Regions from separate parts of the Undibacterium sp. genome, predicted to be linked through region 1. Evidence: predicted binding sites of a transcription regulator. Region 1 holds the regulator's gene; each other region holds the start of a gene.

Region 1 (7,724 bases):
CCTGTCACTTGTTCTGCTGTCACTTCAGCCAATGTGGCAGGTGACCAGCGTGGGCTATTGTCTTTGTCCACCACCAGGGCGCGTACGCCCTCAAGCACTTCGCCATGTTTGAAGCAATGGCGTACCATGTTTCTTTCCATGCGCAGGCAGGCGGACACTTTCATGTCTTTGCTGCGGCGTAGTTGTTCTAGCGTGACTGACATCAGCAATGGCGAACGTTTTTGCATGGTGGCCAGGGTTTGCTGGGCGAATTCGCTGTTGTGCTGCTGCAGTTTTTCACAGATGGCTGTAACACTATTGCCCGCGAAGATGTCATTGATGGCGGCGTGTTGCGCAGCCAGTTTGCTGGTGGCTGGATTTGCCTGGTCAGCAAAAGCTGCAGAAAAATCGCGTATCGCCACGCGCAAATCAGTGGCTACGCTTTCACTGATTAAATTCATCATTGCCGGTATTTCTGCGGTGGGAATATAGACATCTGCCAGACCGGCATAAATGGCATCGGCAGCGGTGATGATTTCGCCTGTCAGTCCCAAATAAGTACCAATTTCACCCTCAGTGCGCGACAGGAAATAACCGCCGCCTACATCCGGGAAAAGACCGATATTCACTTCAGGCATGGCCATCTTGGTACGCTCAGTGACGATGCGCAAACGGCAATCTTCCCCCGCCTGCGCGATACCCATGCCACCACCCATGACCACGCCATTCATCAGCGCGATATAGGGTTTTGGATAGAAATGAATCAAGTGATTTAGGGCATATTCTTCTGTGAAAAAATCTTCCAGCAGGGCAGAATCACCTTTGGGTGTGGCCGTGCCAACATCATAGAAAAAACGGATGTCTCCACCCGCGCAAAATGCCTTTTCACTGCTGCTTTGGATAAACACCGCACGCACATTCTGATCATCCTGCCAGGCCAACAAGGTCGTCGTCAGCGCCCTCACCATATCGAGAGACAGCGAGTTCAATGCTTTGGGTCTGTCGAGGGTGATATAGCCTATATTATTCTTGACGGAGGTGAGGACAAATTCGCTCATGATGTTGACTATGCAGGGTAGGGGATGAAGCTGCTATTTTAACTTTCTCAGGCTTGGGCGTCACGGGGTGTCTATGTTTATGAAGAAATAGAGTAAGGGCGGCGTGCTCGTTGCCGTTGCCGTTGGGTTTGACTTTGGGGTTGTAGTTGTTTTTGACTTTCGCAGTTCCCATGTGTAGCCGCCGTTTGTGCAGTACAGAAAATGGATTAAGAAGAGCCGCTGTTTGAGCGAAGCGAGTTTCGGATCTTCCCATTTTTTGTACTGCACAAACGGGCACCCCGAAGGGGCGGCTACGCCTGGGTCGCCTTTCTTTGAATACGTTCTTTGGCGACGCAAAGAAAGTATTTCGGCTGCCGGGCCGAGACCCGGCTTGTATCCATGAAGTGTAATTGTTTTAATCAAAGTATGGCATGCCTTAAACGCCACTGGATTCCAGCCAAAAGCATGCTGGAATGACGGTTAATGCGTGCACGGATTGTCACAGAGCAATCGATTGGAATAATTAAAAGATATTATTTATTTCAAACCACTCACCCAACAAAAAGGACGCCTTCTAGCGTCCTTGTTTTGGATGTCCGCAACCCTGTTCGGGTAAGGACTGGGGTCTTATGAAGCCGATGCCGGATCAGGTATGTGCTTGATAGCGTCGTGCTGATGGTCCTGGATCTTGTCTTTATGCTTGATGACCTGGCGATCCAGTTTGTCTACCAGTGCATCAATTGCTGCATACAGATCATGCGCCAAACTTTCAACATGGATATCTTTACCGCTGATATGCAGGTTAATGTCGGCTTTGTGTCGTTTATCCTTTTCCCGGAGCTTGTCCACCGTCAGGATGACGGCGATATCAATGACCTGGTCGAAATGCCGCCTGATACGTTCTAGTTTGGTATGTACATATTCACGAATTGCAGGAGTTACTTCGACGTGGTGTCCACTGATGGTGAGATTCATACTGTGCTCCTATAGTGATGTTACTTGCTGTAACGATACGCTCTTGGCCTTTATTTGCTTTGAGCTAAATCATATATAGCAATTCAAACCGTGATTACAAGGACTACTTACAAAGATTTACGCAAACTCACTGGGGGGATTTTGAGGGCTTCACGGTATTTGGCAACTGTCCGTCGGGCAATTACCATGCCCTGTTCACCCAGCATGTCTGCAATTTTGCTATCAGAGAGTGGGCTTTTCTGGTCTTCTGCTCCTATCAGCTGCTTGATGAGTGCACGTATCGCGGTGGAAGATGCTTCACCCCCTGTTTCCGTCGCGACATGGCTGCCGAAAAAATACTTCAACTCAAACATGCCATGTGGGGTCAACATGTATTTTTGAGTTGTTACACGTGAGATAGTGCTCTCGTGTAATCCTAGTGTATCAGCAATTTCGCGCAAAACAAGGGGGCGCATGGCAACAGCACCGTGGGTGAAAAAATTGCGTTGTCTTTCAACTATCGCTTGTGCAACGCGCAAAATAGTGTCGAAACGTTGCCGCATATTCTTTATCAGCCAGCGTGCTTCCTGCAATTGTGTGCCCAGCCCAGCCTCACCGCGGTTTTGCTTCATGATATTGGCATACATGCTGCTGACCCGCAGCCTGGGCATCACGTCCTGATTCAGCATGACTTGCCAGCCATTGTCCGATTTTCTGACGATCACATCTGGCACCACATAATCTGATTCATCAACCGCAAAGGCAATGCCTGGCCGGGGCTGGCAAAGCCTGATGACGGTTTGTGCATCGCGCAAATCTTCATCGTCGCAATCAAGAATTTTCTTGAGTTTGGTGAAATCTCTTTGTGCAAATAAACTCAGTTGTGTTTCAACAATTTGCAATGCCAGCCTGCGTGTGACAAAAGCCACTTTGGGCATACGCCTGATTTGCAGGGCCAGGCATTCAGATGGGCTGCGTGCGCCGACACCTGCCGGGTCAAAGCTTTGCAGCATGTTCAGGGCAAAACCAAGTTCTTCTGGCTCGACGGCAAGTTCCAGTGGCAGACTTGCATGTATTTCGTCCAGGGTTTCGGTCAGGTAGCCATTGCTGTCCAGCGCATCGATCATCAATTCGACCAGAGCGCGGTCACGCGGTTCGCGCAAGTTCAGGCGCATTTGCTCCAGCAAATGTTCACGCAGAGTGATGTGGGCGGCACCCAGTTGCGGGCGCCCATCTTCATCATCACCAGACTTGCTGCCATGCTGCACGTCATCAAAGCCCCAGTCTTCTTCGCTGGAGGTAGTGCTGTCGTTGCTGATGACGGTTTCGGCATCAGCCGCCGCAGGTTCGGCGGATTTATCGGTTTCTTCTCTTTGTGTTGGTGCTTCCATGCCAGCATCGGCAGAAGTGCTGCTGGTATTGATGGCACCGTCAGCCAGCAGGCGCACGGCATGATCGAGGGGATCGTCCACGCGTTCCAGCATTGGGTTATCGGTCAGCAGCGTCTCCAGCTCCTGATGCAATTCCAAAGTGGATAACTGCAATAATCGTATTGATTGCTGCAATTGCGGCGTTAAGGCCAGATGTTGTGAGGTACGTAGTTGCAGGCTTTGTTTCATGATGATTCCCGTCACATCCGGAAGTGTTCTCCGAGATAAACGCGACGTACAGATTCATTTTGGATAATGTCGTCAGGCTTGCCGCTGGCAAGTACCGCGCCTTGATTTATGATATAGGCGTGATCACAAATGCCCAGTGTTTCGCGCACATTATGATCGGTAATCAGTACACCTATGCCTCGCTCCTTGAGAAAGCGCACTATACGTTGAATCTCTATGACGGCGATAGGGTCAACACCGGCAAAAGGTTCATCCAGCAAGACAAAGCGTGGATTAGTGGCCAGTGCGCGGGCAATTTCCACACGGCGGCGTTCACCACCCGAGAGAGATAATGCCTGGCTTTCGCGTATTTTTTCAATTTGCAAATCGGCCAGCAGGGCATCCAGTCTTTCTTCTATTTTTTTGGTGCCAAGAAATTTCCCGTCGCTGTCTTTTTGCAATTCCAGTACGGCGCGGATATTGTCTTCGACAGTCAGCTTGCGGAATACCGAAGCCTCCTGTGGCAAATAAGATAAGCCAAGTACGGCACGCTCATGGATGGGCAATTGAGAGATATTCACATCATCAATCGTGATGTCACCCGCATCTGAAGGTACCAAGCCTACGATCATGTAGAAGGAGGTGGTTTTGCCGGCACCATTCGGACCCAGCAAACCAACTACTTCGCCGCTTTTCAAGAGCAGGGATACATCGCGCACCACCTGGCGTGCACCATAACGTTTTTGCAATCCCTTGACGAGCAAGGTACTGGACTTTGCTGTCATCTTAATTAGCCTGCTTTTCTGGTTTTGGTTGCAGGATGATTTTCAAACTGCCCGAGCCATCCACATGCTGGCCACTGGTCGAGTTGGTGCCGATGAAAAAGTCATTCTTGCTATCATAAGACAAGTATTCACCCTCTTGTTCCTGGGTGACTTTTTTGCCTTCCAGATAGCGCACCTTGGCCTTGGAAATGAATTTGACGATTTCTGTACTCTGGTTGTATTCCGCGCGGTCTGCCTCGCCATCCACCCACAGGTCAGGGCCGCCGTCGCGTTTCTGGCGGAAACTGACTTTGCGGTTGCTGCCACCAGTCAGGACGACGAACTGGTCACCATTCGGGGCTTCTGTGACAACGGCGTTCTCGGCTTTGACTACCAGCGTGCCACGCATCAGGGAAACGCCCTTGGACAATCTGCGCACGCTGGTTTTGCCATCACTCTCGCCATAACCGGCTTCGATGATAGTTTCCTTGTTGCTGTCGGCTTTTTCTGCATGGGCAGAGGCGCAAGCCAGGCCAAGAAGCGCGAGGCTGGCAAAGCGTACGAGAGAGAATGGAGTATTTTTCATATGCATGATTGCTTTCTGAATTATTTGAGTGTGCTTGCCGGAGCAGTTTCACGCTTTTTAAGCTGTATGCGGACTTTGCTCAGCAGTGCCAGATGTTGCGTCGAATTATTGGCCAGCATGCCGGTTGCCGTCGATGTTGATTTACCTGTGGTGATAGAGATGGGTTTGTCGGTTCTGACAATATCTTCATCTGGCAATAGCAATAGATAATCCGATTCTACGCGGACAAATTGAGAACTTAAACCCTCTGGCCTTTCCATGCTGACATGGTCGTACAAATGAACTTCGTCATGATCACGCCTGGGTGTGATCAACGATGATTTTTGTGCCACTACCGCGAGGTCAGCACGCAGATGTAGAGGTGGGCGACCCTGATCAAAGCTATTGATTTGCGGGTTGCGGATTTCTATGCTGTCATTGCGAGGCAAATGCACCAAGTTGTCACCAGTGATGTGGTAGTTGGCCTTGCCATTATTTGACAGACGTATGAAATTAAATTTTTCTACATAATAATCTGGCGCTGATCTGGCTGAACTGCGGTTTTGTTCATCGTCGGCATTGCGACGTATGACTTCCATGACCCAGATGGTGCCCATGGTGATCACGCCCAGCAGGATCACGGCCAGCCAGATGCGGAAGCGGTCTATGGTCAGGTGGGATTTCATGTCAGATATGCTTGCAAAGCCTGTTCATATTTGCCTTGTGCCCGCAGGATAAAGTCGCATACTTCGCGCGCTGCCCCCTGGCCGCCGGTGGCATTGGTAATGTATAGCACGCGCCGCTGAACTTCAGCATGGGCATTTGGTACGCTGGCAGCAAAGCCAACTCTTGTCAGTATCGGCAAATCAATCACATCGTCGCCGATAAAACCGCATTCTTGTGCCGGGATATCCAGCTTGGCCAGCAGTTCAAGGAATGCACTCTTCTTGTCATGGATGCCCTGGCTGACATGGCTGATACCAAGATCCGCAGCACGCTTGCTGACGATGGCCGATTGCCGCGCACTGATGATGGCCGTGATGATGCCTGCCTGTTGCAGGAGTTTGATGCCCTGGCCATCCAGCACATTGAAGCACTTCATCATTTCACCATCGGGGCCAAAATACAGGCTGCCATCGGTCAAGATGCCGTCCACATCAAAAATCATCAATTTGACCTTGCTGGCCCTTGCTATTGCTGTCGCTTTATCCATTAAATCACCTTGGCCCTGGTCAGGTCATGTATATGCAAGGCACCCACCAGTTTGCCGCTGTCGTCTGCGACCAGCAACTGGTTGATGCGGTAAGTTTCCATGACTTCGACAGCTTCCACCGCCAATTGTTCAGGGCGTATGCGACGCGGTGCGTGATTCATGACGTCGGCTATGCGCAACTGGGTAAAGTCACGCGTGCCATCCATCAGGCGGCGCAAGTCACCATCGGTGAAAATGCCCAGCACATGCTGGTGCTCATCCACCACGGCCGTCATCGCCATGCCCTTTTTGGTGATTTCCAGTAGCGCAGTTTTCAGGCTGGTTTCCGGGCCGACTTGCGGTATGGCATCATCAACGCGCATGACATCCCTGACATGCGTCAGCAGACGACGGCCCAGTGAACCGCCTGGGTGGGAACGGGCAAAGTCTTCTTCTCGAAAGCCGCGCGCATCCAACACTGCCACCGCCAAGGCATCGCCCAGTGCCAGCGTGACCGTGGTGCTGGCCGTTGGTGCCAGGTTCAGCGGGCAGGCTTCTTTGTCCACATGCAGGTTCAAATGAATATCGGCCAGCTTGCCCAGGCTGGATTCCGGGTTGCCTGTCATGGCGATCAGTTTCACGCCCAGGCGTTTGATGATGGGCAGGATGGACATCAGCTCTGAGGCTTCGCCGGAGTAAGAGATGGCGATAAACACATCCTGCGGCGTCACCATGCCCAGGTCGCCGTGAGCGGCTTCCGCGGGATGGACAAAAAACGACGGCGTTCCGGTAGAGGCAAAGGTCGCCGCAATCTTGCGTGCAATATGACCTGACTTGCCTATGCCAGAAACCACGACCCTACCGTGGCATGCCAACAACATGCTGACCGCTTGGGTAAACCCGGCTGCATCGCCATTGCCCAGGCGTTTTTGCAGGGCAAGCAGGGCATCAGCCTCGATTTGCAAGGTTTCACAGGCCAGTTTCAGGGCGCGCTTTGCTATGGCAGCGGCGTCTGTCGTGGGTTGTTGTTTAAAAGTTAAAGGTGCATTCAGTTCATTCATGTCGGAAGTATAAACGAAATCCTCAAAGCAAAAACTTTGCCAGTTGTAACGTAATGAATTATGTTTGCCCAAAAGCAGGATAGCAAGGCGATAAATCGGCAATAATAGACAACATGACAGGTCTGGATACTACACTTTTACTGCTGGCTGCTGCCGTCTTGGGCGTGGTCGCCTTCCGCATGCTGCAACTGCCGCCCATGTTGGGTTATCTGGTGGTCGGCATTCTCATCGGCCCGCATGGCTTGGGGGTGGCTGAAGACGGTGCGGTTACCCATGAACTGGCTGAGTTCGGCGTGGTGTTCCTGATGTTTTCCATAGGCCTGGAATTTTCCCTGTCCAAGCTCATGGCCATGCGCAAGGCCGTATTTGGCCTGGGTATGGCGCAGGTGCTGGTCACCATCATCACCAGCATGCTGTTTGGCTGGATCGCCAGCCGCTGGCTACCCAGCATATTCCAGATTAGTTGGGAAGCTTCATTCGCGCTTGGTGGCGCGCTGGCCATGTCATCGACAGCTATCGTCTCCAAAATGTTGACGGAAAGGCTGGAGCTGGAAAGCCTGCATGGCAGGCAAAT
Region 2 (7,724 bases), on a different contig from region 1:
GCTCCAGGTCATAGGGCGCGCGCAGGTCTGCCAGAATTTTGGTGGCAATCATTTGGACTTCGATGGCAGTTTCCCTAATGTTGTCGCTGAGTTCTTCCAGCAGCAGGACAAATTCATCGCCGCCATAACGAGCCAGTGTGTCACCTTTGCGTATGCTGTGCGCCAGGCGTTTGGCGACTACTTGCAAGAGCAGATCGCCCTTGCCATGTCCGCTGCTGTCGTTGATGGTCTTGAAATCGTCGAGGTCAAGAAAGAGCACGGCACCGTACTGATTGCTGCGGCTTTTTGCCTGCAGGCTGTGTTGCAGCCGGTCTATCAACAGGCGGCGGTTGGCCAGGCCGGTTAATGGATCATGGTAGGCCAGGTGTTCAAGTTTGGCTTCGGTGGCTTTTCTTTGGGTGATGTCGAGCATGGTGGCGACATAGTTGACGACTTTGCCGCTGGCATTTTTGACGGCAGTGATGGTCAGCCATTCTGGATACACTTCGCCATTTTTCCTGCGGTTCCAGATTTCGCCTTGCCAGAAGGCGTTGGCTTCAAGCTGCTTGCCCATATCCTCATAATAACTGGCACCGTGCAGGCCGGATTTGAGCAAGCTGGTTTGCTTGCCCAGGGCTTCTTCGCGGCTGTAGCCAGTGATGCGGGTAAATGCCTGGTTGACGCGCAAGATGGCGCGGTGGGCATCGGTGATGAGCATGCCTTCCTGGCCTTCAAAGGCAATGGCGGCAATGCGCAAATCTTCTTCTGCGCGTTTGCGCTCGGTAATGTCTTGCACCGTGCCCATGCGTCTGGCACTTTGTCCATCATATTGTGAATGCAGCCAGCGGACTTCGCCGTCCAGGCGGATGCGGTGTTCTATGCTGGCATCTGCGCCTGCTTGTACTTGCGCCCAGAATTGCTTCACGGCTGGCATATCGTCAGGGTGTATGCGTTGCAGCAGGCTGGAACAATCGAGCTTGCTGCCGCTTGGGTAGCCAAGTATGCGGCTCGTTTCTTCCGAGTAGCGCCATTCCTTGGTATCTTCACCTATGCTCCAGCTACCGGTTTTTGAAATGCGCTGCGCGCGTCTCAAATCTGTTTCGCGCTGACTTAGTTCGGCGGTTCTTTCGGCGATAATATTTTTCAGGTTTTTTCTTTGTCTGCTCGCTTCCAACAATAGTTGGACCAGGTATGCCAGCATCAGGCTAAATAAAAAACCGATGCTGCTATAAAGGAGCAGGGTGTTACTGAAGGGAGTTGAATGCCTGGGAGTCAGGTCCAGTGTCCATTCTACGTTTGGCAACTTGATGGCATGGCGAATATTATTTCCCGGCTTGAATCCTGGCGATTTTTGTATGACTTGATGAGTGTGTGTGCTTGGATCGATACGCCACAGTTCATAGTCATAGCCGCGTGCGACCAGTTTGGATAGTTCTGCATCAGCCAATACAGTTTTTAAATCAATGACGGCAGAGATCAGCCCCCAGAATTCGGCTGGTTTGTTGGCGTCGATGGCATCATCCAGAAATACCGGCAAGCGGGCGATGATGCCTGTGCCGCCCCTGGTCAGGGGTAGCGGCCCCGCCAGTGTCAATTGTGCGCTATCGCGTGCCAGCATGGCCTCGGTCTTGCGGACAGGGTCTGTCAATAAATTGATGCCCAGCCCATGTTCACGCCATTCAGATGGTGCCACATCGGTGGTGATGCCTTGCGGGGCCAGATAAAGTGCGGCAATTTGTGGGTGATATTGCAAGATCTTGTCGGCAAAGCGTTCAAAGTTCCGGATGCGGCCATTGCTGTCTGCCACCATGCCTGCCAGCGCATAGGTTGCCGATATCGCCTTGTGCATATTATTTTGCAGGGCGTTTGCCTGGGCGCGTGCCAGGTCATAGGCGAGCAAATGTTCTTCCTGGTTTGCACTGTCCTCAAGCTTGATAATGATTGCTGTGCTGGCCAGCATTGCCAGGACAAAAGTCAGCGATGCAAACAGCAAAGGCTTGCGCAGATTGAGATGAGGCGACATAGTTAACAATAGGTATAGGCAGCGATGCCCATGCTTGAGTTCATTCGGGATAAATTAGGCGAGGGAGGGGCTTGCGACACGAAAAGACATGCATAGTCTAAATGAGAATGAATCGCATATCGTGGAATGCCAAGGAATGTTGATTTTGATCAATATTGTCAATCAAATATTCCAATTAGGGCTTACGCACAATTGTCCCAACAAGGCGTAGCGACGAAGACAGTACTTTAGTACGACTAGGAGCTGCAGTGCAGTTGGGACGGTTTTGCGTAAGTCCTATCAATGCATTTTCTTTGCGACTCTGATGAAATACGAATAAATATTGCGATGATACAAAATGGTGCAAAAATTCAACCCTCGATTGAAAATGCACCAAAATGGCAAATATTTTGTGTGACGCATTATTTTGGTGCGTAATATTAATTTGTATAATGCTACGCTGCTCCTGATTTCTATGAGAAAACGCCACAAAAACAGGCATTTAACAAATTTCGTATTTATATATACATGATCTGGGTGATGGCATGGTTTCTGCTATCATCCTCCATTGAGTTTAGCCGCCAGGTAAGGGTTTTCGGTAAGGACCAGTAAGACAAGGTTTGTCTGTTGGACGAGATTGCACAAAACTGGCAGGCGCAGCACTCAGCAATTTCCGAATTTATTTTTTAGCTCTCAGAGGAGTTTCACATGGCAATGACAGCCGCAGAAGTCTTGAAAATGGCGAAAGATAACGAAGTCAAATTCGTTGATTTTCGCTTTGCTGATACCCGAGGCAAAGAACAGCACGTAACTGTTCCAATTTCCCAGTTCGACATTGATAAATTCGAATCTGGCCATGCATTTGACGGCTCGTCCATCGCAGGCTGGAAAGGTATTGAAGCATCTGACATGTTGTTGATGCCAGATCCATCTACTGCCAATATTGATCCTTTCTTCGAAGAAACGACATTGTTCATGCAATGTGATGTTATCGAGCCATCTGATGGCAAAGGTTATGACCGTGACCCACGTTCCATCGCGAAACGCGCTGAAGCGTATTTGAAATCTTCTGGCATTGGTGACACAGCTTACTTTGGCCCAGAACCAGAATTCTTCATTTTCGATAGCGTACGCTGGAAAGTGGACATGTCTGGCTGTTTCGTCAAGATTGATTCTGACGAAGCGTCCTGGACGACAGGCGAAAAACTCGAAGGCGGCAATACTGGCCATCGTCCTACGGTTAAAGGCGGTTACTTCCCGGTTCCTCCAGTCGACAGCTTCCAGGACATGCGTTCTGAAATGTGTTTGATTCTGGAATCCTTGGGCATTCCGGTTGAAGTGCATCACCATGAAGTGGCTGGCGCTGGTCAAAATGAGATCGGTACCAAGTTCTCTACTTTGGTTGAGCGTGCAGACTGGACACAAAACCTGAAATACGTGGTCTGGAATGTTGCCCACACCTATGGCAAGACAGCGACTTTCATGCCTAAGCCTATCGTTGGCGACAACGGTTCTGGCATGCACGTGCATCAATCCATCTGGAAAGATGGCAAAAATCTGTTTGCTGGCGACGGCTATGCTGGTTTGTCTGATTTTGCGCTGTACTATATCGGCGGTATCATCAAGCATGCAAAAGCATTGAATGCGATCACTAACCCAGGCACCAACTCTTACAAGCGTTTGGTTCCAGGTTATGAAGCTCCAGTGAAACTGGCTTACTCTGCACGTAACCGTTCTGCTTCGATCCGTATTCCTTACGTTGCCAATCCAAAAGGACGCCGTATTGAAACACGTTTCCCTGATCCACTGGCTAACCCATACCTGTGCTTTGCGGCACTGATGATGGCAGGTCTGGACGGCGTACAGAACAAGATCCATCCTGGTGAAGCTGCCAGCAAAGATCTGTACCATTTGCCACCAGAGGAAGATGCATTGATCCCGACAGTCTGCGCATCTTTGGAAGAAGCACTGGAAGCATTGAACAAAGACCGCGAGTTCCTGACACGCGGTGGTGTATTCAGCGACAGCATGATCGACGCCTACATTGATTTGAAAATGCAAGAAGTGCAACGCTTCCGCATGACAACTCATCCAGTTGAATTCGATATGTATTACTCTCTGTAATTCTGAGTAAATGCACAAAAAAGCGGGGGTAACCCCGCTTTTTTTGTTACAAATGCTAATTTCTCTGTAATTGTGTTGCAGCGCTGCATGACATACACTATCAGTCTGTTAATGATTATTGCTTTCCTATGAACCGACTCTTGTCAGGCCTTATTCTCTTTATTGGTGCGCAGACGCTTGCCTATGCGCAGGGCGATGTATTCCTGTGTGTGGACGATAATGGTAAAAAAGAATACAAAAACACAGGTGCTGTCAAAGGTTGCAAAAAGGTCGAATTGCAAGGCATCACCGTTGTCCCTGCGCCAGCATTGCCTGCTCCAGGCAAGAAGCCACAGGGTAAACCGGCTAGCAGCCCCAGCGATTTCCCCAAGGTAGATGACAGCACTCAAAAAGCCAGGGACTCGGACCGCAAGCAGATTTTGCAGGATGAATTAAAGACGGAAGAGCAGAAGCTGGCAAATCTGAAGAAAGAATACAATAATGGTGAGCCTGAGCGTCGTGGTGATGAAAGAAATTATGCCAAATATCAGGAACGCACCAATTTGATGAAAGAAGACATCGCCCGCACTGAAAAGAACATAGAAGCACTGAAACGTGAAATTGCCAACGCAAAATAAGTTGCCAGTGTGAAAATGCAAAATGCTGTTCGGGCATGATGCTTGCGTAAAGGTCGCTCTGTGCGGCCTTTTTTTATGGACAAGTTGTGAAAACTCCACTTACCTCGTTTGCTGGCCTGGATTTGCTGACATCAGCCGTGATTGTGCTGGATGCAGAAAGCAGCATTTTATTTGCCAATGCAGCTGCTGAAAACCTGCTCGACTCTTCCTTCAAGTCGCTTACGCATTTGAAGCTGACTGATTTATTCCTGAATGGGCAGGAATTGACTGCCGTTTTTCATCAGGCGGTAGCCCATCAATTTGCTGACAAGCGCCAGGATCTTACACTGGAGCGGGCAGGGCGTGAGCCTTTGCATGTACACAGTATCGTAACAGCCCTTGATAATCCTGAGACCCCGGTCCTGATAGAGTTGCGCGAAAACGTGCAACAACTCAAGCTCGACAGGGAAGAGCGCATGCTGGATCAGAGCAAGGCCAACAAAGAGCTGATCCGCAATCTTGCCCATGAAATCAAGAATCCCCTCGGTGGAATACGCGGCGCAGCACAATTACTGGAGCTGGAATTGCCCGAGCGCCACCTACGTGAATTGCGCGAATATACCCAGGTCATTATCAAGGAAGCTGACCGGCTGCAGACCCTGGTGGACCGTTTGCTGGCCCCGCATCGCCTGCCACATATTGTCGGGGATGTGAATATCCATGAAGTCTGTGAGCGCGTGCGCAGTCTGATCGTAGCAGAGTTTCCACAAGGCCTGAGCATCAAGCGCGACTATGATTTATCGATCCCTGAATTTCGTGGCGACAAAGAACAGTTAATACAGACAGTTTTGAACATCGCCCACAATGCGGCGCAAGCACTAAGCGAGCGTATCAGGCAGGGTGATGCCGTGCTAACTTTCAAGTCGCGCGTGGTACGCCAGATTACTTTGGCCAAGGTACGCTACAGGCTGGCATTAGACTTGCATATCATCGATAACGGTCCGGGCATCCCACCTGAGATTCGCAATCGCATTTTCTATCCTCTGGTATCGGGCAAGGAAGGCGGTAGCGGTCTGGGCTTGACGCTGGCACAAACTTTCGTTGAACAACATATGGGTGTCATCGAATGTGAGAGCCGGCCGGGATGTACGGATTTCCGGATACTGATACCACTACCTTAAATAAAGGTGTGGCAAAGTGGCTGCACCAAAAGTGCTCCTTCTATCGATATGCTTAACACAGACTGCAAAACGACAATATGAAACCAATCTGGATAGTGGACGACGACGATTCGATTCGCTGGGTGCTGGAAAAGGCGCTGGCGAGAGAAAATCTGGTAACGCGCAGCTTCACCAATGCAAGAGATGCAATGAACGCCTTGCAAAGCGATACGCCGCAGGTGCTGGTGTCTGATATACGCATGCACGGCGCTTCTGGCCTTGAACTATTGCAAACTGTCAAAGCCAAGTACCCAGGTTTACCGGTAATAATCATGACGGCGTTTTCTGACCTGGAATCAGCAGTAGCTGCTTTTCAAGGCGGAGCGTTTGAGTACATGGCCAAGCCTTTTGATCTCGACAAGGCAGTTGAGCTGATACGTCGCGCGCTTGATGAAAGCCTGCGCGAATCCAGTGTAGAGCAAAGCATGTCTGAAACGCCGGAAATACTTGGTCAGGCACCAGCCATGCAAGATGTGTTTCGCGCCATTGGTCGTTTGTCGCAATCCAATGTGACAGTGATGATCACGGGCGAATCAGGTAGTGGTAAAGAGCTGGTGGCGCGCGCCTTGCATAAGCACAGCCCACGCGCATCACAGCCTTTCATTGCCTTGAATACCGCAGCCATCCCCAAGGATTTGCTGGAATCAGAATTGTTTGGTCATGAGCGTGGCGCCTTTACTGGCGCACAAACCACACGTCGTGGCCGTTTCGAGCAGGCAGAGGGCGGCACCTTGTTCCTCGATGAAATTGGTGACATGCCTTTTGATTTGCAGACGCGTCTGTTACGGGTGTTATCGGATGGCCATTTCTATCGCGTTGGCGGACATCAGCCAATGAAGGCGAATGTGCGCGTGATCGCTGCGACTCACCAAAATCTGGAAACCCGGGTGAAAGACGGCTTGTTCCGCGAAGATTTGTATCATCGCCTGAACGTCATCCGCCTGCGCTTACCCAGCTTGCGTGAGCGCCGTGAAGATATCCCGTTGCTGACCAAATATTTCTTGAACCAGAGCGCCAAACAACTGGGTGTGGATGTCAAGCGCATGTCCGAGCCTGCATTGCAATTTTTGTCCAGCCTGGATTTTCCCGGTAATGTCCGCCAATTGGAAAATCTGTGTAACTGGATCACCGTCATGGCGCCGGGGCAAACGGTAGAAATGCCCGACTTGCCGCAAGACCTGGTACCGGCTACTGTAGGTGCGGTACAAGCGCCAGTTGCTATTAGCGGTCATGATGCACCAGTCAGTAACCATGAAAATCTGGCAAATGCGACAACAGTTAATGGCAGTTCACTGCCTGATAAATCAGCGTACCGTAGCGGCGAAAGCTGGGTCTCTCTGCTGGAAGCGGAGGCGACAGCGATGTTGGCTGAAGGCCAGTCAGAAGTCATCGACAAGCTGGGGCGTTGTTTTGAATCCGTCGTCATCAAAGCGGCTTTGCGCCATACTCATGGCCGCAAGAATGATGCAGCGATACGTTTGGGCATAGGTAGAAATACCATAACGCGCAAGATTCAGGAACTGGGAATAGACGGGGTGAAGGACGAATAGTGTTTTGATATGTATGGCACGAATAATGGCTGCCAAATCTTGCATTGGCAGCCATTATTTTTTAAATGCGATACCACAAGGCAAAGGTCAACAGGCAAAAGAAAGCAGCAACAATGTCATCCCACATGACACCAAAACCACCTTTCAGGTGGCGGTCAAAATAACCTATCGGTGGTGGTTTGACCATGTCAAAAAAACGAAAGCCTATGAATGCCCATAACTGGGTTTGCCAGTTGGCAGGCACGATGAAAAT
Region 3 (7,724 bases), on a different contig from region 1:
ATCAGGGCACAGGCATACCGGAAAGTTTCCGTGAACGCCTGTTCCAGAAGTTTTCCCAGGCAGATTCTTCAGACACACGTGCCAAAGGTGGTACTGGCCTGGGTTTGGCAATATCGCAGGCCATCATCCGGCAAATGCATGGCGACATTGGTTATTATATGAGTGAAGATCCGGCGCAACCAGGTACACATTTCTATATAGACCTGCCTTTGCACCGGGAAGGCCAGACTGGTCTGGAAGCGATTACAGCAAAGCCAGATCACGTGCTTTGACACCAGCAAACACCTGTTCTACCTGGCCAGCATTCAAACCATACAGACGGCTGAACAAGCCACCGAGCACTGCGCGATATTCGTTCAGCACCGGGTAGTCACGGTTCTGGAATAATTTGCCAGCTTCCAGCGCAATTTGTTCCCCGACGATTTGCCCGCCTTTTATACCGCCACCCAAGACCCAGTACACCGTGCCATGGCCATGGTCAGTACCGCGCTTGCCATTTTCGCGAAAGGTACGGCCAAATTCACTGATCACCACCACCGTGGTATTGCGCCAGGCACTGCCCATTTCAGTACGGTAAGCGGCCAGCCCGCGACCGAGTTCTTCAAACTTGACGGCCAGTGTGCCTGATGCCCCGCCCTGATTAACATGCGTGTCCCAGCCACCGACATCAATAAAACCCAGTGCGTATTTATCGCGCATCAGTTTGGCGATACGTTGGGCTTCCAGCTCAAAACCTTTGGTCGAGATCGCATTGCGATTGGCACTATTCATTTCTTCTGCCATTTCACGCGCCACTTCATCGCGCATGGCAAAGCCATCCTTGACGGCTTGCGACAGATTTGTATTGGCATACATTTGCATGATCAACTCACGCTGGCGCTGATCAACATTGGCCTTGCTGACATTGCGCAATGCGGTGTTGGCAATGTGGGCCTGGCCCTGCATGGCCAGTGGTAACTGGTCAGTGAAAGCCATCGCACTGACTTTGCCGTTATTCCCCAACACCTTCGCCAGGCGATTCAAGAAACCAGAATGGAAATCCCGGCTGGCATTCAGGGGCTGGCCCATTTCTATACTGTCCTGGGTTTCAAAATGGCTACGCGATAAATCATCTGTTCCAGCAAAGGGGATGAATGCTGCTTCACCCTGCTGGAACATGGGATAAATCGTGTCACGCAAGGCCGGATGAAGGCCCCAGTCTGCATTCAGTGCCAGTGCCGCATCCGGTATGGAACCCGGTCTGGCAATGGCAATATTTGGCCTGGCTTCATAATAGAAGTTGCTGGAAGTAGGCACCAGTAAATTGCTGGCATCATAGCCGCCGCGCAAAAACACCAGCAGCAAACGATTTTGAGTGGCTGGTGCCGCCATCACCTGGCTGCTCATTCCCAGCAAGGCAGACGATGGCAGCAGGGCCATTGCTTTCAATAAGTCTCTACGGTACATGGTAGACCTTTCCGTAATAATTGGCAGACGTTCAGTTAGCGACGCATCATTTCAGGCGAGGCCAGGAACAAAGTGTTCCATTCCTGTGGCGTGCGTGTTTGATTCAAGACGGTCTGGGTAGCAGGGCTGAATTGTGTACTCCATTTTTTTACATAGGACGATGCAGCCAGTGCAGGTGGCTGCGGCTTTTCTTGTGTGCCTGGCACTGTTGCGGGTGTAGTCTGCGCTGGCACGGAAGTTTGCATGCCTTGCATGGCTTGCGCAGCTTGTGGAGTTTGATTCTCCGCCCGAAACAGGGCCGGGTTGCCACCAGCAATTGACCGGGCAATATCAAAGCGCACCGTCATCTGACCAGAACTGGCCCATGAACTTTCATTGAGTGCATAACCATCCGGTGTCTGGCGACCATTCAATTGCTGGCCCATCATGTTCAGCCAGTTCAGCATGGGGCCGGTATTGACAATGGTATTGCCGTCATACGCCAGGCGTACCGAAGCCAGCATAAAGTGCAACGGATCTTTGAATTTTTTTCCCAGCGAAGCAATAAATTCCTGGCTATTAAACATGGTACGCAAAGTGGCTGCGATATCGCCATCGGTTTGCAGGAAACGCTGCGCCATTTTATCGGTCAGGTTTTTTGAGGGCGTATCAGAGACAAAAAAAGTCGCCAGCTTCTGGCTGACAAAACTGGCTGTAGCCGGTTGTCGGGACAGCAGTACCAGCACCTCATCGAGTTCGGCCATACCTCGGCCCTTGATGGTCTTGCCCAACACCAGCTTGTCACCAAAATCATGACGTTGCGGGTTGAATTCAAACAAGCCTTGCCTGAGATAGATTTTCTCCAGCTCAGGCTTCATGCGCGGCGCATCCTTGCTCAAATTAATGCCCACGCCGGTCAGCACCCTTGCCAGTTCCTGTACATCTTTCTGGCTATAGCCGCCATTCACCCCCATGGTATGTAATTCCATCAACTCACGCGCATAGTTCTCATTGTTGCGGTTGGCTGCATTATGTTCATTATCCAGATACCTGAGCATGGCAGGGTGCGTCACAGTGGCACGCAGCAAGTCACGGAAATTGCCCAGGGCATATGGGCGTATTGCCTGTTCTTCAAAATCTCCCAGCATGGCACGTACATTGGCTTTGCCATTATGGATATTGAAGTGATTCATCCAGAACCAGCTCATTTGCTCCTGCAACTGATTCGGCGAATAAATGTCACGCAAAAGTGCGCGGGTAGACGCTTCCCTGGCCAGGCGTGTCAATTCTTGCTGATATTCCTTGCGTAGCGTGTCATCTGTGTCTTTTTGCTGCTCAGAGGCAAGGCGGCGAGCTTCAAGGTCACGCATGAGTTCAGGCAATGGCTGGCGCGAAATGGTCATCGCATCAATCTGGCTTTGTATCGCTGGTGGCAAGACGGTACTACGCGCGCGCAATTGCTGGTCCAGGTAGCGGTCTGGGCCAACGGCTTGCAAGACCTGCAGGCTGGAGGGATTGCTACCCCAGGTCAAACGGTTCAGCAATTGCTCTGGCACTAGCGCAGCCTGTGCCAGCGTCTTGCCTGGCTGGCTGCTGTTATCTGCATGTTGCTGGGGTAGGTTGCTGCATGCTGCCAGCAAGACCAGCAGGCTGGCACCCAGCACTTGCTGCAGCTTGGATTGAATTTTCATGCTCGCCCTCACTTGTGTATCTGTCTAGAAGGTTTCTGACAGTGGATTGTGATAGCAAGTTTAGGCTTATTTTGCGAAATTTTCGTAACGTGCTGTAACAGTGAGGAAAAACTATGTAACTGCTTCCAAGCTAAAAAAACAGCAAGTGTCTTCACTGGTCTCTGAGCGCCCGCCTGTACTGTATGGCTTCCGCCACGTGTGGCGTCGCTATGTGTGCTGAACCAGCCAGGTCAGCTATGGTACGGGCGACTTTTAATACGCGATGGTAGGCACGGGCTGACCAGTTGAGCTTGTTCATGGCATTGCGCAAGAGCAGCCCTGCCTGTTCATCCGGTTTGCAGTGCAGATCAATTTCAGTCGTGGACAAGAGATTGTTCGCCTTGCCCTGACGCTGCTGTTGCCGCTCAAAGGCAGTTTCTACTCGCGCATGGATAGCTGCGCTGCGTTCACCATCGGCCTGCTTGAGCAAATCGGTATGTGGTAAGGCACCCACCTGTATCTGCATGTCTATGCGGTCCAGTAAGGGGCCGGATATCTTGTCCTGATAGCGGGCGATTATGTCTGGTGTGCAGCGGCATTTGCCATTGGAGTGACCAAAATAGCCGCAAGGACAGGGATTCATCGCAGCAATTAGCTGGAAGCGCGCCGGGAAATCAGCCTGCCTTGCCGCCCGCGAGATGGTAATGTGACCTGATTCCAGCGGTTCACGTAACACCTCCAGAACTTTGCGGTCAAATTCTGGCAATTCGTCGAGGAACAGGACACCTCTATGTGCCAGGGAAATTTCGCCTGGCCTTGGCGTGCCTCCACCACCCACCAGAGCCACCGCAGAAGCTGTGTGATGAGGTGAGCGGTAAGGTCGTAGCTTCCACTTCTCTATGGAAAAGCCGGAAGTCAGTGATTGTACGGCTGCTGATTCCAGTGCTTCCTGGTCGGTCATGGTGGGCAAAATGCCAGGGAAGCGGGCGGCCAGCATGGATTTTCCGGTACCTGGAGGCCCGATTAATATCACAGAATGCGAGCCTGCCGCTGCCACTTCCAGTGCGCGTTTGGCCTGGATCTGGCCTTTGACTTCGGCAAAGTCAGCATAATGCGGACGGGCCGCTTGCGATGCTGGCTTGTGGCGCACCAGTTTTTGTTCAGCATCTACGCCAGCGAAGTGGGCACATACTTGTAACAGCGAATCTGCCGGATAAATGGCGGCCTCGCTGACCAGGGCAGCTTCATCGGCATTGGCTCGCGGCAAGATGAAGGCAGGTTCCTGTTGTGAATGCTGCTGGCTTTTGCAAATTGCAAAAGTCATGGCCAGGGCACCGCGTATCGGGCGCAATTCGCCAGACAGTGACAATTCACCGGCAAATTCATACTGCTCAAGCGCATCTGCCGGTATTTGCCCGGATGCCGCCAAAATGCCCAGGGCGATAGGTAAATCAAAGCGGCCAGATTCCTTGGGCAAATCAGCCGGGGCCAGATTCACGGTAATGCGCTTGGCCGGGAATTCAAACCTGGCATTTTGCAAGGCAGCCCTGACCCTGTCCTTGGATTCCTTGACCTCGGTTTCGGGAAGTCCAACGATAGTGAAAGCGGGCAGGCCATTTGCCAGATGCACTTCCACCGTGACCTGCGGTGCATCCATGCCATTCAAGGCGCGGCTTTTGAGGACGGCTAATGACATGCGTACTACTTAAGCGTCTTTTTGCGGTGCTTCCAGAGCGGCTACCCTGGCTTCCAGGGCTTCCAGTTTGGCGCGGGTCTTGGCCAGGACTTGTGCTTGTATATCAAATTCTTCGCGCGTTACCAGGTCCAGCTTGGAAAAGCCCTGGCTCATCATGGCTTTGACATTTTTTTCGATATCTTTGGCGGGTGAGTTTTCCAGTGCCTGGCTGATTTTGGCTTGCATGTCATTAAAGAAATTTTGCTTATCCATATTTATCCTCTATTTTGTAGTTGCACGCTTATGGTGCAAATTAGGTTCTGCCACTTATTTGTGCAAAATCTGATACTGCTCTTTATTGGTGCGCAAACTTGATTATTCGCTTGCAATTTTACCTATGGAGCAATGATAGCGCATCTTACCCAGGCGGCCACTGGTATTGCGCTGCAATATTAATACTGGGCCGTAGCCTTAGCTTGTCTGACTGTATGCGTATGTATACAGCGATCTACGACAGCTTATACCAGGTTAAATGAATAGATGTTCATGGTTGGCACGACTCCTGCTAACAGGTAAGGGAAAGAAGAATTTAAGTGTCCTTCAGATGTAATTCATGACCTTAAGAAGTCACTGATGCGCAAAAAGTGGATGCTGTCCCGGTTTCAATCAAATCAAATCTTAATTCAATAGGGGGAAGCGCAATGAAAAAATTAGTAATCGCCGCTGCTGTAGCCACAACATTCCTGAGTGGTTTTGTCCACGCAGCAGATGCCAAGCCAGACAATGAAGTCAGCTTCAATATTGGCGCCGTCAGTGAATACCGTTATCGCGCCATTTCACAATCGCGCCTTGATCCGGCTTTGCAGGGTGGTGCTGACTACGTGCATAACCCTAGCGGCTTCTACGCTGGAACCTGGCTCTCCACGATCAAGTGGACCAAGGATGCCGGTGGTAGCGGAGATATTGAATGGGATATCTATGCCGGAAAAAAAGGCGAGATCGTCAAGGATGTTTCGTATGACGTTGGTGTATTGACCTATGTTTATCCATCCAATGGCTTGAACAAGGTACCAGGTTTTGCGGATGCCAACACCACAGAAATCTATGGTCAGGTAGGCATGGGACCTTTCTATGCCAAGTATTCGCATTCTGTGACTAATCTGTTCGGCTTTGTCGATAGTAAAAATAGCGGCTATCTGGATCTGGGCGCGAATGTGGAACTGCCAGACGGTTATAACCTGGCGTTGCATGTAGGCCGCCAGACCGTCAAGAACAATGGTGCCTATTCTTATTCCGACTGGAAAATCGGTGTGACCAAAGAATTCTTTGGCGTCAATTTTGGCCTTGCAGCCCTGGGCACCAATGCCGAGAGCAAACTGTATGTGACACCGAGCGGCAAATTCACTGGCAAGACGACTTTGCTGCTGTCTGCAGTTAAAACATTTTAATTATCCGAGGTCAGCATGAAACTGATTACAGCAATTATCAAACCCTTCAAGCTCGATGAAGTACGCGAAGCCTTGTCTGCCATCGGTGTGCAAGGGATTACCGTGACTGAAGTCAAGGGCTTTGGCCGTCAGAAAGGTCATACCGAGTTGTATCGTGGTGCTGAATATGTGGTCGATTTTTTGCCGAAAACAAAGATCGAAGCAGCGGTGGATGATGCGATCGTTGACCGTGCCATTGAAGCGATAGAAACTGCGGCCCGCACCGGCAAGATTGGTGACGGCAAGATCTTTGTCTATGACTTGCAACAAGTAGTGCGTATTCGTACCGGTGAAACCGGCAACGACGCACTCTGATAGCCTACCAGGGAGTTCACATGAAAAAACTGTTGAAGAACATACTGGCAGGGGCGGCCTTGATGGTCACTGTTGGTTTTACCTCTGTGGCATCAGCCCAGGACGCGTCAGCCAAAGCTGAGCCTGTGGCAGCCTCGGCCGCAGTGGCGACTGCATCCGCACCAGCGGCTGCTGTAGCGGTAGTCACCCCGGCATCTGCTCCAGCCGCAGCAGCAGAACCTGCTGCTGCCAGTGCCGCAGCGCCAGCACCGGCACCTACACCCAATAAAGGCGACACCGCCTGGATGATGGTTGCCACCTTGCTGGTTATCTTGATGACCATACCTGGCCTGGCCTTGTTCTATGGTGGTCTGGTGCGCTCCAAAAACATGCTGTCGATACTCATGCAAGTCTTCATGATCTTTGCCGTGATTATTGTATTGTGGTGTATCTATGGTTACTCGCTGGCCTTTACTGAAGGCAGCAAGTTCATCGGTTCGTTTGACCGCATGTTCCTGAATGGTATCTGGGATCCGGCCAAGGCCAGTTTCAGTGTGGCAGCAACCTTCAGCAAAGGCGTGGTGATTCCTGAGTTTATCTACGTGGCCTTCCAGGCGACATTTGCAGCCATCACTTGCGGCCTGATCATCGGTGCATTTGCAGAACGTGCCAAGTTCACTGCCGTACTCTTGTTCGTAGTTCTGTGGTTCACTTTCAGCTACCTGCCTGTTGCTCATATGGTCTGGTTCTGGACTGGTCCTGATGCGATCAAGGATGCAGCAACGCTGGCAACAGAGTCTGCCAAGGCTGGTTTCCTGTTCCAAAAAGGCGCGCTCGACTTCGCTGGTGGTACTGTCGTACACATCAATGCAGCGGTGGCTGGCCTGGTGGGTGCTTACCTGATCGGCAAACGCGTGGGCTACGGTAAAGAATCCATGGCACCGCACTCCCTGACGATGACGATGATAGGTGCGTCCCTGTTGTGGGTGGGCTGGTTTGGTTTCAATGCCGGTTCTGCTCTGGAAGCAGGTGATATAGCAGCACTGGCCTTCATGAATACCTTGCTGGCAACAGCGGCAGCCACGGTGTCATGGGTATTTGGTGAGTGGATGTCGAAAGGCAAGCCTTCCATGTTGGGTGGTGCATCCGGTGCGGTAGCTGGTCTGGTAGCAA
Region 4 (7,724 bases), on a different contig from region 1:
CGATGGCGAATACGCCCGCAGTCGGCCCCAGTCCGACCAGGCGCACAAACAGCAAGGCCCAGACCAGTTCGGGAACGCTGCGCAATAAAACCAGTTTCCAGCGCACGATCTGGCGCAGCAATCTTGCCATGCCATGCATACGTCTGCTGCCTATGCGCGAAATCGATAAGTGCTCATTGACGATCAGTGTCATCGGAATAGCGCCCAGCAGTGCCAGCGTCAGACCTGCTGTGGCAATGGCGATTGTTTGCCAGGTTGCTTCCAGCACGATCAATAAGAATTCTGCGGAATGCGCAGGTGGAAAAAACCCGGATAGAAAACGCCAGGTCGCAGCCAGGCTTTGCGCATCGATCAGTTGCCAGGGTTTGAATTCAGTGATGATCAGCATGGGCCATAGCAACACCAGCATGCATAAGCTGATAGTCATCCGCATGCGCCATGCAGGATCATGCTCAATATCGGTATGGTTCGCCTGCTGTGTCATGTTGCTTAAAAACAGCGGGGTGCATCAGGAAAATCAGTCTGATCCGGCGCAGTCATGTGCAAAGACTGCTGCTCAGGGCTACCTGCATTTCGGTACAGGTCAGCGATCATCTGATCATTGACCTTGTCACTATCGAACATGACTTTGCCAGCGCGCAATCCTATGATGCGCGAGAAGTGCTGACGTGCCAGTTCTACCTGATGCAGGCTGCAGATCAGTGTCGCATTGCGTTGCTTTGCTTCTTGTTGCAAGGTGTTCAGGGTTTGCAGCGCCAACGTTGGGTCGAGAGCAGACAGGGGTTCATCTACCAGTAGCAGGCTGGCATCCGACAATAGCAGACGCGCCAGGCCACAGCGCTGGCGTTCACCACCAGACAGCTTGTCGACCCTGGCATAGAGTTTATGTTGCAGATCAAAACGCTGCAATGCTTGCCAGGCAGACAGTGGGTCTGCTGGCTTGATCAGATTGCGCAGTGCCTGCGCCAGCGTCCATTGCGGCAGGCGTCCGGCCAGTACAGCAGTCACAACGCGCTGACGCGCTGGTAGCGGCGGCGTTTGTGGTGCCAGAAACAGATGGCGGCGCAATGCGTGGCGCGCCCTGTTTGACAGTGCCCAGACATCGTGGTTCATGAATTGGAACTGGCCGTTGGCTGGCTGGTGCGCTGCAGCCAGGGTATGCAATAGCGTGGTTTTCCCCGCACCAGACGGGCCTATGATGGCAATCTGCTCGCCCTGGGCTACCGTCAGGTTCAGGTTTTCAAGTATGTATTGCTGCTCAGTTTGCCCTGCCACCGGAGCAGTATGTACTGCACCGGGAAAAGCCACGCTCAATTGCTGCAAAAGCAGCGGTGCTGCTGGCATTACTTCAGCAGGCCGGCATTATGTGCTGCCGCTTCGATGGCCTTGTAGTTGTCAGCTTTGGTAGGGATGAAGCGCGTCGCACGTTGCAGATCCAGGATTTCCTTGTCTTGCGGATTGGCCGGATCAAGATTCAGGAATGCATCTGTGATTTTTTTGCGTAGTTCGGCAGGCATGTCGGCGCGTACCGACCAGTTATAGTCAAAGTAGCCTGGAGTCGTATAAAACACATGCACCAGTTTGGTATCGACCTTGCCTTGCGCCAGCAGTTTTTCCCATACTGAAATATTCAGGGCGCCAGCATCTACCTTGCCGCCAGATACGGCTGCAACAGTGGCATCATGGGCGCCGGAAAAAGCGATGCGCTTCATGTCCGTATCAGGGTTGATTTTGGCGGCCAGCAAGTAAGAGCGTGGCATCAGGTGGCCGGAAGTAGAAGATTCAGAACCAAAAGCAAAAGTCTTGCCTTTCAGGTCTTCTAGCTTGGTAATGTTCTTATCGGTGGTGATGAAGACGGATTTGAATCTTTCATCTTCTTCCCGCTGCACCAGTGGTATGACTTGCTCTTTGCTACGCACCTTGGCTTGTATGAAAGTGAAGCCACCAAACCAGACCATATCCAGCTTTTTATTGACCAGGCCTTCTACTGAGGCGGCATAATCAGTGACGGGAATGAATTCTACCTTCATGCCCAGTTTTTTCTCAAGCATGGTACCCAGAGGTTTGAATTTACGCTGCAACTCTGTCGGTGCTTCGTCGGGGATGGCGGAAACTCTTAAGATTTGCTGCGCATGGGTCAAGCTGGTGAATGCCAGCAAGCTGGCGGCAATCATGATGTTGCGGCGTGAAACTGTAAAGCGGGCGGCAAAATTAGTCATATTATTTCCTGGAAGACCAAAGTAATTGAAATAGGATTTACGCAAAACCGTCACACAGCTACTTGTACTGCCTTCTTCGCTAAAACGTAGCCGGAGTTCAATTGCTGACAGATTGATGTAAGGTGCCAGCGGGTGCTGTAGTTTGCATATTGAAGTGCTGCAAAGACATATATTGACTTTGATTGCGACCAGCTTTTTTGGCTTCATACAGTGCAGCATCGGCACACTTGAGCAGGGAATTGGCATCAATATCAGGATGCTTATAGAAATTGCTAAAGCCTATGCTGACACTGATACGCTGGCTAATGCGGGAATTAATATGTGGTATGTTCAAATCCCACACAGCCAGCCGCAGTTTTTCAGCAAACAGCATGGCAGAGTCAGGTGCCATGTTGGGCAACATGAGGATGAATTCTTCACCACCAAAACGGGCCAGTACATCGGTTGCACGCATCAATTGTTTGCGCAGGGCGGTGGCGACTTGTATTAGCGCCTTGTCTCCCGCCACATGGCCATAGCTGTCGTTATATTCCTTGAAGTAATCGATATCGACCATGAACACTGACATGGGCACACTATGACGCACGGCATGGCCCAGGGCCATTTTGTAATGCTCATCAAAGAAGCGACGGTTATAAATGCCTGTCAGGCTGTCGGTGGTGGCTTCTCGCTTCAGCGCTTCAGAATGTGTGCGCAAGATTTTTTCGCGTTTGATCGATGTGGTCGAGTCACTGATCTGTATCAGGCAATGACGCTCGCCATACTCCGCAGTAATCGGCGTGATGGTGATGGATTGATCGATGCGGCTTTTCCCATCATCTTGCTCGTTGCGCTGAAACAACGGCAAGGGTGAGCGATGCAAGGCATTTGACAAAACCACAGGCAGGCCATAACTCAGTGTATTGGTGATGGCATTCAGGATGGCACGGCTGGGCAACTCTTCAAAAGCTTCGGAGATGTGCTTGCCGATGACCTGTTTGGCGGGAATGCCTGTGTGTCTCTCCACCCAGCCATTCCACAGGTGCACAGTCTGTTGCGCGTCAAGCACAATCAGTCCCAGGCTGATGGAATTGAATATTTGCTCCATTGCAAATGGAGACGGTGACAGCAACTGCGCCATTACACTGCTCCCAAAAAGCGCTCAAGCTGGATAATCAAACCTTTTAAAGATGTGGAACTCAACAAGAAAATCAGGTGGCCTTCAGAATGTCGCCTTTCTATCGCCAGGTCGATATGCAACAACAGGACGTAAGGTTGATCGAGATCGTCACTGACACGACGGAAAATTTCTTCGGTCGTTGCCACTGAGTAATCTGGTAATGAGCAGTTCAGCGGAATATTCAGCATATCTGCCATCGCGGACAGGCAGGCATTGAGGATGATATTGCCGAGTTCGCACATCGCTTCCTGTTCAAATTCGGCCAGGTCTTCCAGGCTGATTTGCGACCCCATCATGTCGCGCACAATTTCCAGGGCGTGTTCTTCAGTGAACAGGAGGATTGCTTCTGCTTCAAACGAGCCACTAAAGGTTTGGTGCACTGTGCCAAAGCGCTCACTTTGCAAACCCATTGCAGAAACATCAATTTCCGAGGATTTTCGGATTTCGACAGAAGGGACCGACAAGCGAACTTCTTCTCCTACAATGTCACTCAGGCTGGCAGCAGCTCTGCCAGCGCCGACATTGAAGACCTCACTTAGTGCATCGAGATGAAGTTCGGTGAGGGAATTCATTATTCGCTCGCGAAATAATTGAGGACGATGGTGATGGATTTTTCAGTGACTGGTTTGGCGACAAAAATGGTGCCTATGGAGGTAGCCCGGTTTTGCATGGTGTCCTGTACATTTGCCGAAAAAATGGCGATGCGTATATGTGGACTGGTTTGCAAAATCTGCTCTGCGGCGTCAGTGCCCAGCATGCCAGGCATGTTGATATCCATGGTGCAATAGTCGGGTTTGTTCTCTATCACTGACTTGATGCCTTCTTCACCACTGCCAGCCTCAAAGAATTCCCAATCCGGATGCACTGCCTTTACATGCGCGCGAATCACCATGCGGGAAACTTTACTATCGTCAACAATGAGTATTTTTTTCATAATGTATTTTATGCAAAACTAATGCACCCAGGAAATGTGAGTGACAGCGTAAATTCATTTTACCTTAGTGCGGCATAAAATTCGCCATTCAGATGATCAATTAATGTTTCAAATGATTACGATTTTTGCTTGAGGCGTCGCCACAGGGTCGTTCTACTGATGCCCAGATAGTCAGCAGCTGCGTCGCGGTTGTTATTGAACTTTTCCATGACCTGTTCCAGTGACTCTGGTGTTGACTGTTTCGTTGAAATAGCGGGTGTATTCTCAGTGATGCTTAACTCGGGCAATGTTTTTGCCACGAAACTCGGTGTCAATGCTTGCAGTGGTTCGGCTGCCAGAAACAGGGCAAGTCGCTCCATCAGGTTGCGTAGTTCTCTTACATTTCCTGGCCAGGCATAAGGTTGTAAAAGCATGCCGCAACTGGCCATTTCTGCGTGCAGATTGGCATGTGGTCTGACGCCAATGGCAGCCAGGGCATGCTTCAGGAACCATACTGCAAGCGGCAGTGTGTCATCTGCACGCTCCCGTAATGCTGGCAAATGCAAGCGTAATACGGCAAGGCGGAAATATAGATCAGCCCGAAACTTTCCTTCTTTTACTCTTGCCACCAGGTCGCAATGTGTGGCACTGATAATGCGTACATCGACAGGTATGGGGCGCATGCTTCCGACCCGCGTGATTTCACGTTCCTCCAATACGCGCAGCAGGCGGGTTTGCAAGGCGAGTGGCATCTCACCAATTTCATCCAGAAATACCGTTCCTCTGTGAGCAATTTCAAACAATCCAGCGTGCCCGCCCCGTTTCGAACCGGTAAATGCACCTTCTTCATAGCCAAACAATTCTGATTCCAGCAAACTCTCGGCAATGGCACCGCAATTCACAGCGACAAAAGGCTGGCGTGCTCTTGTGCTTTCCCGGTGTAAAGCCTGGGCAGCCAGCTCCTTGCCAGTGCCGGTTTCACCTTGCAACAACACTGTTGCAGGAGAGCGGGCAAACAAGGCGATGGACTTGCGCGTAGCCTGCATCAGGGCAGAGTCACCCCGCAAATCGTTAATGCCATGTTTGGCGCGTAGTGATTCTGCTGCCGGATGATGCCGCCCGCGGGCTGATTCCAGTCGCGTCAGTCGAGCGATTTCCAGTGCATCATCAAAGGCCTGACGTATCGAGGTGGCTGAATACATGAAAATGCCAGTCAGTCCAGCTTCCTCAGCCAGGTCAGTAATCAGTCCTGCTCCGACGATGACCTTGATACCACCCGCCTTGAGCTCACTGATCTGGGCGCGCGCATCTTCTTCGGTGACGTAGGTGCGCTGCTCTAGCGGGAAGCCGAAAGTCGCCTTGAAATCCGCCAGTTCTGGCATGGTTTCCTGATAATTGATCAGACCTATTGCGGGTGACACCTTGCGTGCCCTTGCCAGTGCCTGCATGACATCAAAGCCACTGGCCTTGGCAATCACGACCGGGACGGGCAGGCGGTTCTTGAGATAGGCACCGTTGGAGCCAGCCGCAATGACGGCATCGCACCTCTCGGTTTGCAGGCGCTCTTTCAGGTACTGTGCTGCCTCTTCAAAACCCATATGTATGGGCTCTATGTCGGCACTGACATCGTATTCGACCATGATGTCGCGGAACATGTCGAACAGGCGTGAGATGGACACTGTCCAGATAACGGGTTTGTCGTGGGTATCACGTATCGCCGGCGGATGTTTCATATATGTTTCAATTAATGTTTCAAAATTCAATGTGAAACATCATTATGAAACAAATCTGGGTTCCTGAACAAGATTTGTTGTGCGAGCATAGCGAATAAGTATTTGATTTATATACACATCATCCAGAAACAGCAGGGTGTGCCTGCAGGCTGGCACGCTCATTGCAATGTCTATCCCAGAATCTGTTCATTAACCTGAAAGCATACACATGAGTACATACTCCGCAGGTGCCGCCTTCCGTAAGGCGATGCAGGAAGAATCCCCGCTTCAAGTCGTGGGCGCAATCAATGCCAACCATGCCTTGCTGGCAAAACGTGCCGGTTTCAAGGCAATTTATCTGTCTGGTGGCGGCGTTGCTGCCGGTTCCCTGGGTTTGCCTGATCTGGGCATCTCCAATCTTGACGATGTCCTCACTGATGTGCGCCGCATTACTGACGTTTGCGACCTGCCTTTGCTGGTGGATGTGGATACCGGCTTTGGTTCATCCGCCTTCAATGTGGCACGTACCGTCAAATCCATGATCAAGTTCGGCGCTGCAGCCATTCATATTGAAGATCAGGTCGGGGCCAAGCGTTGTGGTCACCGTCCAGGCAAAGAGATCGTCAGCAAACAGGAAATGGTTGACCGCGTCAAGGCCGCAGTCGATGCGCGTACCGATGAAAACTTCGTCATCATGGCCCGTACTGATGCCCTGGCCGTTGAAGGTCTGGAAGCTGCCATCGAACGTGCCCTGGCTTGTGTGGAGGCAGGTGCCGACATGATCTTCCCGGAAGCGATTACCGAACTGGCGATGTACAAGCAGTTTGCCAATGCCGTCAAAGTGCCTATCCTGGCAAATATCACGGAATTCGGTGCTACTCCTTTGTTTTCTGTCGACGAACTGGCCGCAGTGGATGTGGGTCTTGTTTTGTATCCATTGTCAGCTTTCCGCGCCATGAACAAGGCAGCAGAAAACGTCTACGGCGCGATACGCCGTGACGGTACGCAAAAGAATGTCGTCGACACCATGCAGACCCGCATGGAATTGTATGAGCGCATCAATTACCACGACTTTGAGCAAAAGCTGGATGCTCTGTTTGCCCAGCAAAAATCCAAATAAAAACCAAATAGACTTCCCGGCCTTGTGCTGTATCAAGCCAGCGGGCGGGAATAGCACTTCTAATGTACCAATGGAGAAATAATCATGACTGAAGCCGTTCCATTCAAACCAAAGAAATCCGTTGCCCTGTCTGGCGTTACTGCTGGCAATACCGCGCTTTGCACTGTAGGTAAAACAGGCAATGACCTGCATTACCGTGGCTACGATATCCTGGATGTGGCCGACGCCTGCGAATTTGAAGAAATTGCCCATTTGCTGGTGCATGGCAAATTGCCGACTGTCGCAGAGTTGCGTGGTTACAAAGCTAAATTGAAGGCCCTGCGTGGCTTGCCAGCCAATGTCAAGGCGGCACTCGAATGGCTACCAGCCTCTTCTCATCCTATGGATGTCATGCGTACCGGTGTGTCTGCACTGGGTTGCGTATTGCCAGAAAAAGATGACCACAATAATCCTGGCGCACGCGATATCGCTGACCGCCTGATGGCTTCGCTGGGTTCCATGCTGCTGTACTGGTACCATTACAGTCATAATGGCAAACGCATAGAAACTGAAACCGATGATGAATCCATAGGCGGCCATTTCCTGCATCTGCTGCATGGTG

Evidence for each region. The regulator sigma-54, encoded in region 1, starts transcription at its own class of promoters, with help from an activator protein. The targets are predictions, from matches to a motif close to TGGCANGNAANCTGCTTT.
Region 2: the regulator sigma-54 is predicted to act here: its motif matches at 2,523-2,540, upstream of glnA (type I glutamate--ammonia ligase).
Region 3: the regulator sigma-54 is predicted to act here: its motif matches at 5,322-5,339, upstream of Q8K39_RS00365 (TorF family putative porin).
Region 4: the regulator sigma-54 is predicted to act here: its motif matches at 6,175-6,192, upstream of prpB (methylisocitrate lyase).

What each region holds. Positions count from the first base shown of each region.
Region 1 covers NZ_JAUXQE010000018.1:19,224-26,947, reverse strand. Annotated here, with positions in the region: gene Q8K39_RS08730 (enoyl-CoA hydratase/isomerase family protein) at 1-1,037, opposite strand, end outside; gene hpf (ribosome hibernation-promoting factor, HPF/YfiA family) at 1,644-1,991, opposite strand; gene Q8K39_RS08720 (RNA polymerase factor sigma-54) at 2,099-3,589, opposite strand; gene lptB (LPS export ABC transporter ATP-binding protein) at 3,601-4,353, opposite strand; gene lptA (lipopolysaccharide transport periplasmic protein LptA) at 4,355-4,918, opposite strand; gene lptC (LPS export ABC transporter periplasmic protein LptC) at 4,939-5,583, opposite strand; gene Q8K39_RS08700 (HAD family hydrolase) at 5,580-6,110, opposite strand; gene Q8K39_RS08695 (SIS domain-containing protein) at 6,110-7,150, opposite strand; gene Q8K39_RS08690 (monovalent cation:proton antiporter family protein) at 7,264-7,724, shown strand, end outside.
Region 2 covers NZ_JAUXQE010000014.1:7,871-15,594, reverse strand. Annotated here, with positions in the region: gene Q8K39_RS07845 (EAL domain-containing protein) at 1-2,002, opposite strand, end outside; gene glnA (type I glutamate--ammonia ligase) at 2,690-4,105, shown strand; gene Q8K39_RS07835 (DUF4124 domain-containing protein) at 4,246-4,722, shown strand; gene glnL (nitrogen regulation protein NR(II)) at 4,809-5,882, shown strand; gene ntrC (nitrogen regulation protein NR(I)) at 5,960-7,471, shown strand; gene Q8K39_RS07820 (phosphatidylglycerophosphatase A) at 7,533-7,724, opposite strand, start outside.
Region 3 covers NZ_JAUXQE010000002.1:21,355-29,078, reverse strand. Annotated here, with positions in the region: gene Q8K39_RS00390 (ATP-binding protein) at 1-272, shown strand, start outside; gene Q8K39_RS00385 (DUF1501 domain-containing protein) at 244-1,446, opposite strand; gene Q8K39_RS00380 (DUF1800 domain-containing protein) at 1,482-3,116, opposite strand; gene Q8K39_RS00375 (YifB family Mg chelatase-like AAA ATPase) at 3,268-4,791, opposite strand; gene Q8K39_RS00370 (accessory factor UbiK family protein) at 4,801-5,043, opposite strand; gene Q8K39_RS00365 (TorF family putative porin) at 5,472-6,218, shown strand; gene Q8K39_RS00360 (P-II family nitrogen regulator) at 6,234-6,572, shown strand; gene Q8K39_RS00355 (ammonium transporter) at 6,593-7,724, shown strand, end outside.
Region 4 covers NZ_JAUXQE010000036.1:21,467-29,190, forward strand. Annotated here, with positions in the region: gene Q8K39_RS18500 (ABC transporter permease) at 1-484, opposite strand, end outside; gene Q8K39_RS18505 (phosphonate ABC transporter ATP-binding protein) at 490-1,344, opposite strand; gene Q8K39_RS18510 (putative selenate ABC transporter substrate-binding protein) at 1,344-2,174, opposite strand; gene Q8K39_RS18515 (GGDEF domain-containing protein) at 2,317-3,339, opposite strand; gene Q8K39_RS18520 (chemotaxis protein CheC) at 3,339-3,950, opposite strand; gene Q8K39_RS18525 (response regulator transcription factor) at 3,950-4,312, opposite strand; gene prpR (propionate catabolism operon regulatory protein PrpR) at 4,429-6,024, opposite strand; gene prpB (methylisocitrate lyase) at 6,233-7,123, shown strand; gene prpC (2-methylcitrate synthase) at 7,208-7,724, shown strand, end outside.